Regions from separate parts of the Vibrio parahaemolyticus genome, predicted to be linked through region 1. Evidence: riboswitches for the same ligand, from Rfam matches in the RefSeq annotation. Region 1 holds a riboswitch; the other holds the start of a gene.

Region 1 (4,869 bases):
CCGATGAGTACAAAGCGCAAGGCGATGACTACAACGCAATCATGATTCAAGCGGTGGCGGATCGTTTAGCCGAAGCTTTTGCTGAATATTTGCATGAGCGTGTCAGGAAAGAAATTTGGGGCTATGCAGCGGATGAAAATCTATCGAATGATGAACTCATCCGTGAAAAGTACCAAGGGATCCGTCCTGCACCGGGTTACCCAGCTTGTCCTGAGCATACAGAGAAAGGCCCGCTTTGGGAGTTACTGAATGTTGAAGAGAACATCGGTATGTCACTTACAACGAGCTATGCAATGTATCCGGGGGCATCAGTGTCCGGTTGGTATTTCTCACATCCAGACTCTCGCTATTTTGCGATCGCTCAGATCCAAGATGATCAGCTAGAGAGTTATGCTGATCGTAAAGGTTGGGATAGGATCGAAGCTGAAAAATGGTTGGGGCCAAACATTAACGGCTAAATCAAGTGAACAAGCAATAAAAAGGGCTGCCAATGTGCAGCCCTTCAGTTTGTCGTTGTTCCCTCAAAAAACACGTTATGCTTTTTGAACCACGGTAGTGGTCACTTGAGGATACAAACCAATGTTATTGTTCGAAGAGCTCTGTATGCAGCTTCTGAATGGCTTGCTTCGCCACCGACTCATTCACAAGGAAGCACAGGTTATGAGGGCTTGCTCCATAACAGATCATGCGTAAGTTCAAATCTTCTAGCGTACCAAACACTTGCTTCGCATAGCCTTTACGTTCACTCATCTTGTTACCAATCAAGGCTACCAAACAAAGGTCATGTTCTACTTCGACCTTACACAACTCTTCCAACTCTTCACGTGCTGCTTGAGGAAGTTGTGGTGCGCCTCCTGAGGTATCAGTTTGATCCAGTGTGAGTGACACACTGATTTCTGATGTGGTGATAAGGTCTACCGAAATTTTGTGCTTGGCTAAAATCTCAAATACTTTTGCTAAGAAGCCGTACGCATGGAACATGTTCGCACTACGTAGAGTGACCATCGTTTGATTACAACGCAGAGCGAGGGCGCGGAACAGTGGTGAGCTTTCGACTTGATGACGAATCCACGTGCCACCTTTTTCTGGTTCTTTGGATGAGCCAACAAAAACCGGGATATCATGGCGCAGAGCAGGGACCAGTGTTGATGGGTGTAATATTTTCGCGCCAAAGTTAGCCATTTCAGAGGCTTCACTAAAACTGATCTCTGGGATTGGTGACGCTTTTGGTGCGATGCGAGGATCGGTCGTGTAAATACCAGGAACATCTGTCCAAATTTCAAGTCCAGATGCTTTCACACCTTCAGCAATCAAGGCTGCACTGTAGTCGCTACCACCACGGCCTAACGTTGTTGTATTGCCTTCTTCGTCAGAGCCAATGAAGCCCTGTGTGATGACGACAGAATCAAGACATAAAGGGATAAGCTTCTCTTGGGCTAGTTGAGCAATGGCTTCGATATTCGGTTCTGCGCGACCAAAGTTGTCGTCGGTTCTTAGCACTTCACGAATATCAAATCGCACTGCATTGATACCACGCTCTCGCATGAGCTGCGCCAAAATGTGTGTCGACATTAACTCACCACATGCCACAAGGTGGTCGGTCAGTTTGGTGTTTGCTTGAATTGAGGCAGCTTCTGCAAGGCTGGTCACGGTATCTAAAATTCCGTACACCTCTGAAGAAGCTTCTGTCGCATCTTCCAATTGAGCCAAAATGGAATCATGGATCTCAGCTAGGTTTTTTAGTAACTCAGTACGGTGTTCCTGATCTTGAACGCCATTGGCCAGTTCTACCAAGATGTTGGTTACCCCAGAGCAAGCGCTGCTAACAACAAGGCGAGTATTTGGATTGTTTTCGATGATGGTGGCACAACGACTCATTGCCTCAAAATTGGCAACACTGGTCCCACCGAATTTAGCTACGTTAAATGCGCTCACTGCGTTTCTCCCACGACTTCCTAAAAAATATACACATCCAATGTTTTGTGAGGAAAGGAACAGAGCAAAAAGAGAGGTAGTTAGATTGTCATTTGAAAATGTACCCTCAGAAGCTCTTCATCAGACGGTGCTGATGACAGTTGATGGGACTCAACCCAAGTCAACCGACAAGCCAAACCCTGCAATTTTGACTTACCTCGGCACTACTCCCCCTGAATGATTGGTATTGGAATTGCGGTTCCACAAATCATCTGCCTGGGCAGTGCTCCTCTTCTACATAAAGCTCAAACATTGAACGGTTTTGACGTCACAATGTCAATCAATATTTCAACCAGAATGATGGTTTTTATTAACGAAATTGTGACAGTGGTTTGACCTCTATACTTAGGGCTAATTGCCGTGTGCAACAAAATACATTAGTGTGAAACCTTTGATGCCTGAATGTATTGCTAATCGAAATAAAAATTGCTCCTGTTTTCTGGTGAACGACTTGTTAAATAATTCAAGTGAGTTTTCTTGCAAAGCATGAAGAGTGACGATGTTTTGATGGCAAATAATTCTAAAAATGACTTCTTTCAGGCTAAATGACTGCAATCAAGGAGCTGACATGCCGATCCAAAGCTTTATTCCCCCTCACCGAATTTTAATGGGCCCTGGTCCTTCCGATGTTTATCCGCAGGTATTGCAAGCCCTTAGCCGTCCAACGGTTGGTCATCTAGACCCTCTGTTTATCGCGATGATGGATGAGCTTAAACAGCTGTTGAAATACGCTTTTCAAACCGAAAATGAGTTCACTATTGCGGTTTCTGCTCCCGGCAGTGCTGGGATGGAGACTTGTTTCGTTAACTTGATCGAGAAAGGTGACAAAGTCATCGTTTGTCGAAACGGTGTCTTTGGCGAGCGCATGCGTGAAAACGTTATTCGTGCTGGTGGTGAAGTGGTGCTAGTCGATGATGAATGGGGTGCGCCTGTTTCAGTAGATAAAGTTGAACAAGCACTACAGCAACATCCTGATACAAAAATTTTGGCTTTTGTACATGCTGAGACATCAACAGGTGCTGTCAGTGATGCGCAAACTCTAGGTAAGTTAGCCAAGCAATATAATGTGCTGTCGATTGTGGACGCCGTTACATCGTTAGGCGGCGTACCGTTAAAAGTTGATGAATGGCAGCTTGATGCTGTGTACTCGGGCAGTCAAAAGTGTTTGTCGTGTGTGCCTGGCTTGTCTCCGGTGACGCTGTCTCCGGCTGCTATCGAAAAAATTCAATCGCGCACTACGCCAGTTCAAAGTTGGTTCCTCGATCAAAGCTTAGTGTTGGGGTACTGGAGTGGGGAAGGTAAGCGTAGCTACCATCACACAGCTCCAGTGAATAGCCTATATGCATTGCATGAAGCGCTGCTTGTGTTGCAGAACGAGGGGCTTGAGAACGCGTGGGCTCGCCATCAATTGATGCATGAGAAGTTGAAAGATGGTCTTCAGAAACTGGGTTTTGAATTTGTAGTGGAAGAATCTTACCGTTTACCTCAATTGAACGCGATTTATGTGCCGGAAGGGATCGATGAAGCGAAAGTTCGCGCGCATCTACTTGAAACTTACAACCTTGAAATTGGTGCAGGGTTAGGTGCGTTAGCTGGCAAAGCATGGCGTATTGGGTTGATGGGATACGGTGCTCGTGCGGAAAACGTCGCACTGTGCTTGAAGGCTCTGGAAGAGTCTTTAACCGAGTAAGAGTTGCGCATTAGAGCGTCTCAAGAGCTTGGAACTCAGAGTTTTTCTCATTACTCATAGACCAACAGGGCCTAAAATCATTGGGCTGAAAGCAAAAAAGCGAAGGAAGTCCTTCGCTTTTTTGTTTGTCTATTCCGCATCAGACACGCTAGTCGTTGCCGATTGGGCTTGTGAGGGTGGTTGATAATTTACTTGGCTAAAGTCGATGTTCGGAAATAGGAATTGAGCCTCTGCACGAATTTGTTCCGCTTTACTGCTGTCATCCAGTCCTTGATAAGCCAAGATCAAGTTATTGTAGAACGCAGGGCGTGGCTTATCTTTAATGATCTGCAATGACCAATCAATATAAGGTTGAATCAAACTTGGATCTTGCTTGTACAGACCAATATTCAAAAAGGTACTGTAAACGTCCCAGTCAAATCTGTCTTTCCATACGACCGGGTTACTTACCTGATTCAAAATATCAGGATTAGTTGGTCGCGTAGTTTCGAACTTCGTCAGAATGTAGTTTGTGTGTAGTGCGCTCACCATATAGAAGGTAAACACGGCCGGAATCACCAAGCTAAAAACACGTAGCAGACTTTTGGTCACTTTGCTAAACCCAACTTGGCGATATCGCGAGACACGCTGGTCGACCCAATACAGCAAAATGATGAAAATCAGCCAGTGCGCGAGAGAGTGATAAAACGGATATTCCAACTGAGAGTGAAGTACGATAGGAATGAATAACGCAAGCAACGCTAGGCGTGTGCCACGTTTGGCTTGATAAATCCGATGTAAAACCAATCCCATTGCGAGGATTATGCCTAATACAGGCAGAAGCCCACCTTCTACGCCCCAGTACAACATTTCATTGTGTGGATGATCCATCGATGGCAAGCCTGCAGGATAGTTCTCATTCAGCGCATGCTGGCGTGCGGTGTACAGCATGTACTCAGATTCAAACTTACCGTAACCGTAGCCAGTGAACGGTTTCTCGATCACCATATCCAAGGTTTGAGGGAAAGTGTACGCTCGAGGCGATTCCATATTCACTTTCTCTGTCGCCAGTCCACTTCCATCCGGGAATGCAATGCTCATTACAACGAACGAGAGCACCAAGCCCGTAACCAAAGCTGCGATCCAGCGAATAAAGCGGCCTTTGGTTGCAAAGCGATACATATACGGAATCACTAACAACAAACCGATGATGGTCGCTAGCCATC
Region 2 (4,869 bases), 1.9 Mb from region 1:
GTATCCAGAAAATGGTGAATTCTTAGTGATAGAACAACTTCTTCTTGATGCCGGAGTTCTTCCAGAAGGCGAGAATTTAGCGGAAGTCGATGCCAATGGTTACGTCCAGCGAATGACAGGAGAGGATGGCTGTGCCACATTCTTCGTTCTCGTTCCAAATGTTCGCGGTGAAGATCCCGCGCCTTATGAAGTGAGCGAAAGCCTTTCTGCTGCATGGAACAATACCAGTGATCACACCATTTCGTTCGACGTAAAATCTGTCATGAAAATGGAAAATGGCGTCCCTCTCATTATCGGTGAAGTTTACAACCGCAGTGACGCACTTAATGGTAATGAAGTGCACTTCAATAACATTTGTGAAATCACCGCAGACTTTGACACCAAAGGTTACTGGCACAACAAAAATGGCTTAAGTGAACTAACTGAAGCCGACAGAGTATATGTGAATGGTTTAGCCCCTTACGCCTCTCCAAGTAACTACTTTGGAGCTGGTGACGAGCCATTTGACGGTAAATTTACTGGTGGAGAGCCAGTTGAAGCAGCATTTAGCGGCGATTCTGCTATTTGGATGGCCGGGACTTGGCAATCCGAAGTGTCACAATTCTTGGTCGATAGCAATGGCAACGCAGACCTTAACGAGCATAAAGAGCAGCTAGCTCAGCAACTACTCGCATTTATCTTTAACACTCGACATCGTCCAACCTCTGAAGGTTTAACCCAAACTACCGTTATTTGGTTTGGCGATCAGTGGATGTCTATTGGAGATATCATTAGTAACGCGGTCAGCGCTTGGGAAGGTTCAGACATCAATCAAATTGATCAGATCAAGACGGTTTTGGATGGTTTGAATAACAACGATGATGTTCCAATTCTGCCATCGTCGTATGAAGACTGTCCAACACCTGACTTCACACAGCCAGAATCTTAAAGGTTATCCCCAAAAACGCGATTGCCCCCCTCACCTAAATCGCGTTAAAAAAAAGCTCCGCTAGTTACTAGCGGAGCTTCCTCTTTTCAACAAATCATATTGCCATTAAGCACTCTGACATGATGCTATTTTCGATTTCGACAACCATGATAGAACAGCACAGACGATAACAAATGTAATCGATGCTGCAATGAAAGAGAACGCGATTGACGTTGTCATACCAAGTGCAATAAAGCCGACACATGAAACCAAAGCAACAGACAGCGCATAAGGCAACTGAGTTGATACGTGGTCAATGTGATTACAACGAGCGCCTGTCGAAGACAAAATAGTCGTGTCCGAGATTGGTGAACAGTGGTCACCGAATACTGCACCGGCCAAAACCGCACTTAGCATAGGAAGCATTAGTGCGATGTCAGTTGCACCCGCCATATCACCAGCGATTGGTAACATGATACCGAATGTACCCCATGAAGTACCGGTTGAGAACGCCATTAGACCCGACAACAAAAACAGGATTACAGGTAACCAATGCGGATTAATGTTACCTTGAGCCATAGTCGATAGGTACGAACCCGTCTTCATGTCACCGATAACAGAACCAATTGTCCACGCAAACACAAGGATAAGAATCGCACCAAACATTGATTTAGCACCAATCCACAGTGTACGAGTAATCTCAGTCAGTGGTAGACCTTGTTTTAGAACAGTAAACAGAGCAACGGCCAAACCAAGCAAGCTACCGTAAATCAGAGACGTACCCACATCGGTATTCTCGAATGCACCTAACAATGCAAACTCTTTACCGTCAGCAGCCAACGCTTGACCACCGGTGTACATCATCGAAGCAATTGTCGCGACGATAAGCGTAACAATCGGTAGGATTAAGTCAGAGACTTTACCTTTTTCACTCTCACGAATGTCCAACTCTTCGTTAAGCTCATGCGCTTCTTGAGTGTCGTTCTCTTTGTCTTTGTCAAAACCACGACCTTGAGACGCTGCAATTTCATGCTCGCGCATCTTACCGATATCTAGACCAAACCACGCTACTGCAAACACCATTAACAGCGCAAATACAGCGTAGAAGTTCATTGGTATAAGACGCACATACGCCCCAAGCGCTGAATACTCAGTAATACCATGTGATACTAAAATACCGCCGATGATAGTAATGATGTAAGCACCCCAACTAGAAGCTGGCATGATGACACACATAGGTGCAGCGGTTGAATCTAGGATGTAAGCCAGTTTCGCACGAGATACATAGAAGCGATCCGTTACTGGGCGTGAAATCGCACCTACAGCAAGACTATTAAAGTAATCGTCGACAAAAATGAATACGCCTAAAAAGGCTGCAAGAAGTTTAGAGCCGCGTTTACTTTTCACACGAGACTGTGCCCATTCAGCGAATGCGCGAGTACCGCCAGAAAGTGTCAATAGAGCCGTTGTCATGCCTAATAGAATTAGGAAACCAACAATGCTCATGTTCCAAGTGTTAATTCCACCATCTTCAATGAAGACAGAAGACACTTGAGTACCTACATAGCTTGCAGTACCACCAATTGACCAGCTGTTAAGTAGAACCGCACCAAGCGCGATACCTACACCAAGAGAAACTAATACACGTCGAGTCAGAATCGCCAATGTCAGAGCAACAATAGGAGGCAATAATGAAACAGGAGAATGAGAAAAATCTATTAAATTCATGATCTTCAAAAACCAAAGTTTGGCTAGAGATCTACTGCAGACAAGTCACGCCTTCTTTATAAGAAACGTGCTCATGTTGAACTTAGCGACAGGGAAGCGAACACTCCACCCAACCCTACAGTAGCGCTCCATAGTTTAATGTAAATATACTATGGCAGTGTTGTTCCTTTCAGATACAACCCCAGCAAGGCGTTTTGATATACGACTTACTTCGGCAATCTTCGCCTTCCACTATTATTCATTGGCATCACCCCAATAATAGCTACTCTTCGAGACTGCGCCTCTACGGCAACAACAAACAATTAACCGTTAATTGTACAAATTAACAACAAATTGTCTGCAATATTGCATCAGGTAGCAGCCATTGTACTTATGATGAGAACCAATGCAACACATCAAACTAAATTAAACTAATAAATAATCGCCAACCCAATTTATAAACGTCGAACAAACAAATTGAGTATTGTGCAACTGAAATCACGTTAATTGGGTTGTTTATGAAACTTTATTACTACCATAAAAATATCATGGATTATCTAATATCGATAATTTAAAGAAATATGAATAACAAATACCGTACACATTACAGCTTTCGTTTTCTGTTGCGCAAATACAAAGCGTGCCTTTTATAAAAAACACCATTCAATAACTCGCTTGATTAGAATAATCATGTAAAACTTGAATTCACTATCTATTAAGATTTATTTCGAGTTAATTAATATTAGTTTTCAGTCAAAAAATAGCTCCATTTAAACAAAATCATGATTTAGCATTTGCACATAAGGAAAAGATAAAGTTAAATATAAGGACTTATCTTTATTTGTAGATTGGTATTATTTAATCGTAACGATTAAAAATGCCAAACACGTTAACCTATTAATAGGAATCGTTATGTCAGAGCTGACTAAAACACTTCTAAATATCCGTAGCCTTCGTGCATTTTCTCGTGAGCTGACTCTAGAACAATTGGAAGAAGCTCTAGATAAACTAACTACTGTTGTTGAAGAGCGTCGTGAAGCTGAAGAAGCAGAGCGTGAAGCACTAGCACAACAAGAAGCTAAGCTAGCAGAGATTGCAGAAAAAATTGCTCAAGACGGTATCGACGTTGAAGCACTAATTAGCGCACTATCTGGCGAAACTAAGACTAAAGCAAAATCTAAGCGCGCTCCTCGCCCAGCTAAGTACAAGTACATCGACACAAATGGCCAAGAAAAAACTTGGACAGGCCAAGGTCGTACACCTTCTGCAATTCAAGAGCAACTTGACGCAGGTAAATCACTAGACGATTTCCTAATCTAATCGTTCTTGTTTAAAAAGGCTCCCGTTGGGAGCCTTTTTTATTTGTCTTGCGCAAATAAAAAATGGCGTATTTTTTCAAACACGCCATTTTAACATTAGTTATAAAGTGGTTAATTCGATATGAATTAACGTTCCCAGTATGCTTCTTCCAAACTGTCTTCTCGCTCTGGTAAACCACGAGACAGACGAGGAGAATGTTGCACGAGAACTTCGTAGCTCGCACGGTTCGCATATTTACAAACCTGAGAAAAAGATGAGTAAGTTAAATACTCATTGCTGTGCTTGCTAGAGTTAGGCACATTTTCTTTATGGTATTTATTCGCCGCCATGTCATGAAGAACAGCAGACAACGCAGCATCACCCGCACCGTTTGTGTTCTTAATTTTCTCTGGACCACCCATGTAAGGAGAAATATGCGAATAAACTCGAATTGGATTCTGACAAGCATCTTTTTTAGCCGGACGGCTGAACTCGTAACGATTAAATTCAGCAATCGAGCCAGGAAGTAATGGCAACGTGGTTTCACGCTTCGCACTGTCTTCAGTGTAACCCGCCATAAACAGACCAACAGGACCTGCGGTACATAACACCATATCAGCCCACTCTAGCGTCTTATCAGAAGCGGCTAGCGGATCAGTTTCGCCTGTTAGAGCTTCTGCTTCGTCTTCGTTCATTGCGACAACAGAAACGTGTTCACGAATAAAGTCTTGCCAGTATTTAGGATCGTCTTGAATAACAAACTTAGTACCTAGCGTTAATACAACAGGAACGTCGTTCTTCTTCGCAAACTCAATGGCTTTCATTGTTGCTTCAGGCATTGGATCGCCTTCTTTACAACGAACTAAGTAAGATGTCAGTACTAGTGCAGAAGCATTTTTGAAAATTTTCTCAGGAATGCTGTCTGGATGAAGCTGGTTCATTTGACCTTCGCTGAT

The links. Region 1 has a riboswitch for lysine ahead of lysC (lysine-sensitive aspartokinase 3). Riboswitches for the same ligand answer to the same signal wherever they lie in the genome.
Positions count from the first base shown of each region.
Region 2: linked by a shared signal. The riboswitch ahead of tet(35) (tetracycline efflux Na+/H+ antiporter family transporter Tet(35)) and the one ahead of lysC (lysine-sensitive aspartokinase 3) in region 1 are both predicted to bind lysine.

Region 1 covers NZ_UHIL01000001.1:3,262,627-3,267,495, reverse strand. The annotation lists gene metH (methionine synthase) at 1-458, shown strand, start outside; gene lysC (lysine-sensitive aspartokinase 3) at 583-1,935, opposite strand; lysine riboswitch at 2,038-2,216, opposite strand; gene DYB02_RS16680 (pyridoxal-phosphate-dependent aminotransferase family protein) at 2,543-3,664, shown strand; gene DYB02_RS16675 (PglL family O-oligosaccharyltransferase) at 3,794-4,869, opposite strand, start outside.
Region 2 covers NZ_UHIL01000001.1:1,361,218-1,366,086, reverse strand. The annotation lists gene DYB02_RS06935 (hypothetical protein) at 1-928, shown strand, start outside; gene tet(35) (tetracycline efflux Na+/H+ antiporter family transporter Tet(35)) at 1,034-2,635, opposite strand; lysine riboswitch at 2,749-2,929, opposite strand; gene DYB02_RS06925 (DNA-binding protein H-NS) at 3,527-3,934, shown strand; gene DYB02_RS06920 (inosine/guanosine kinase) at 4,060-4,869, opposite strand, start outside.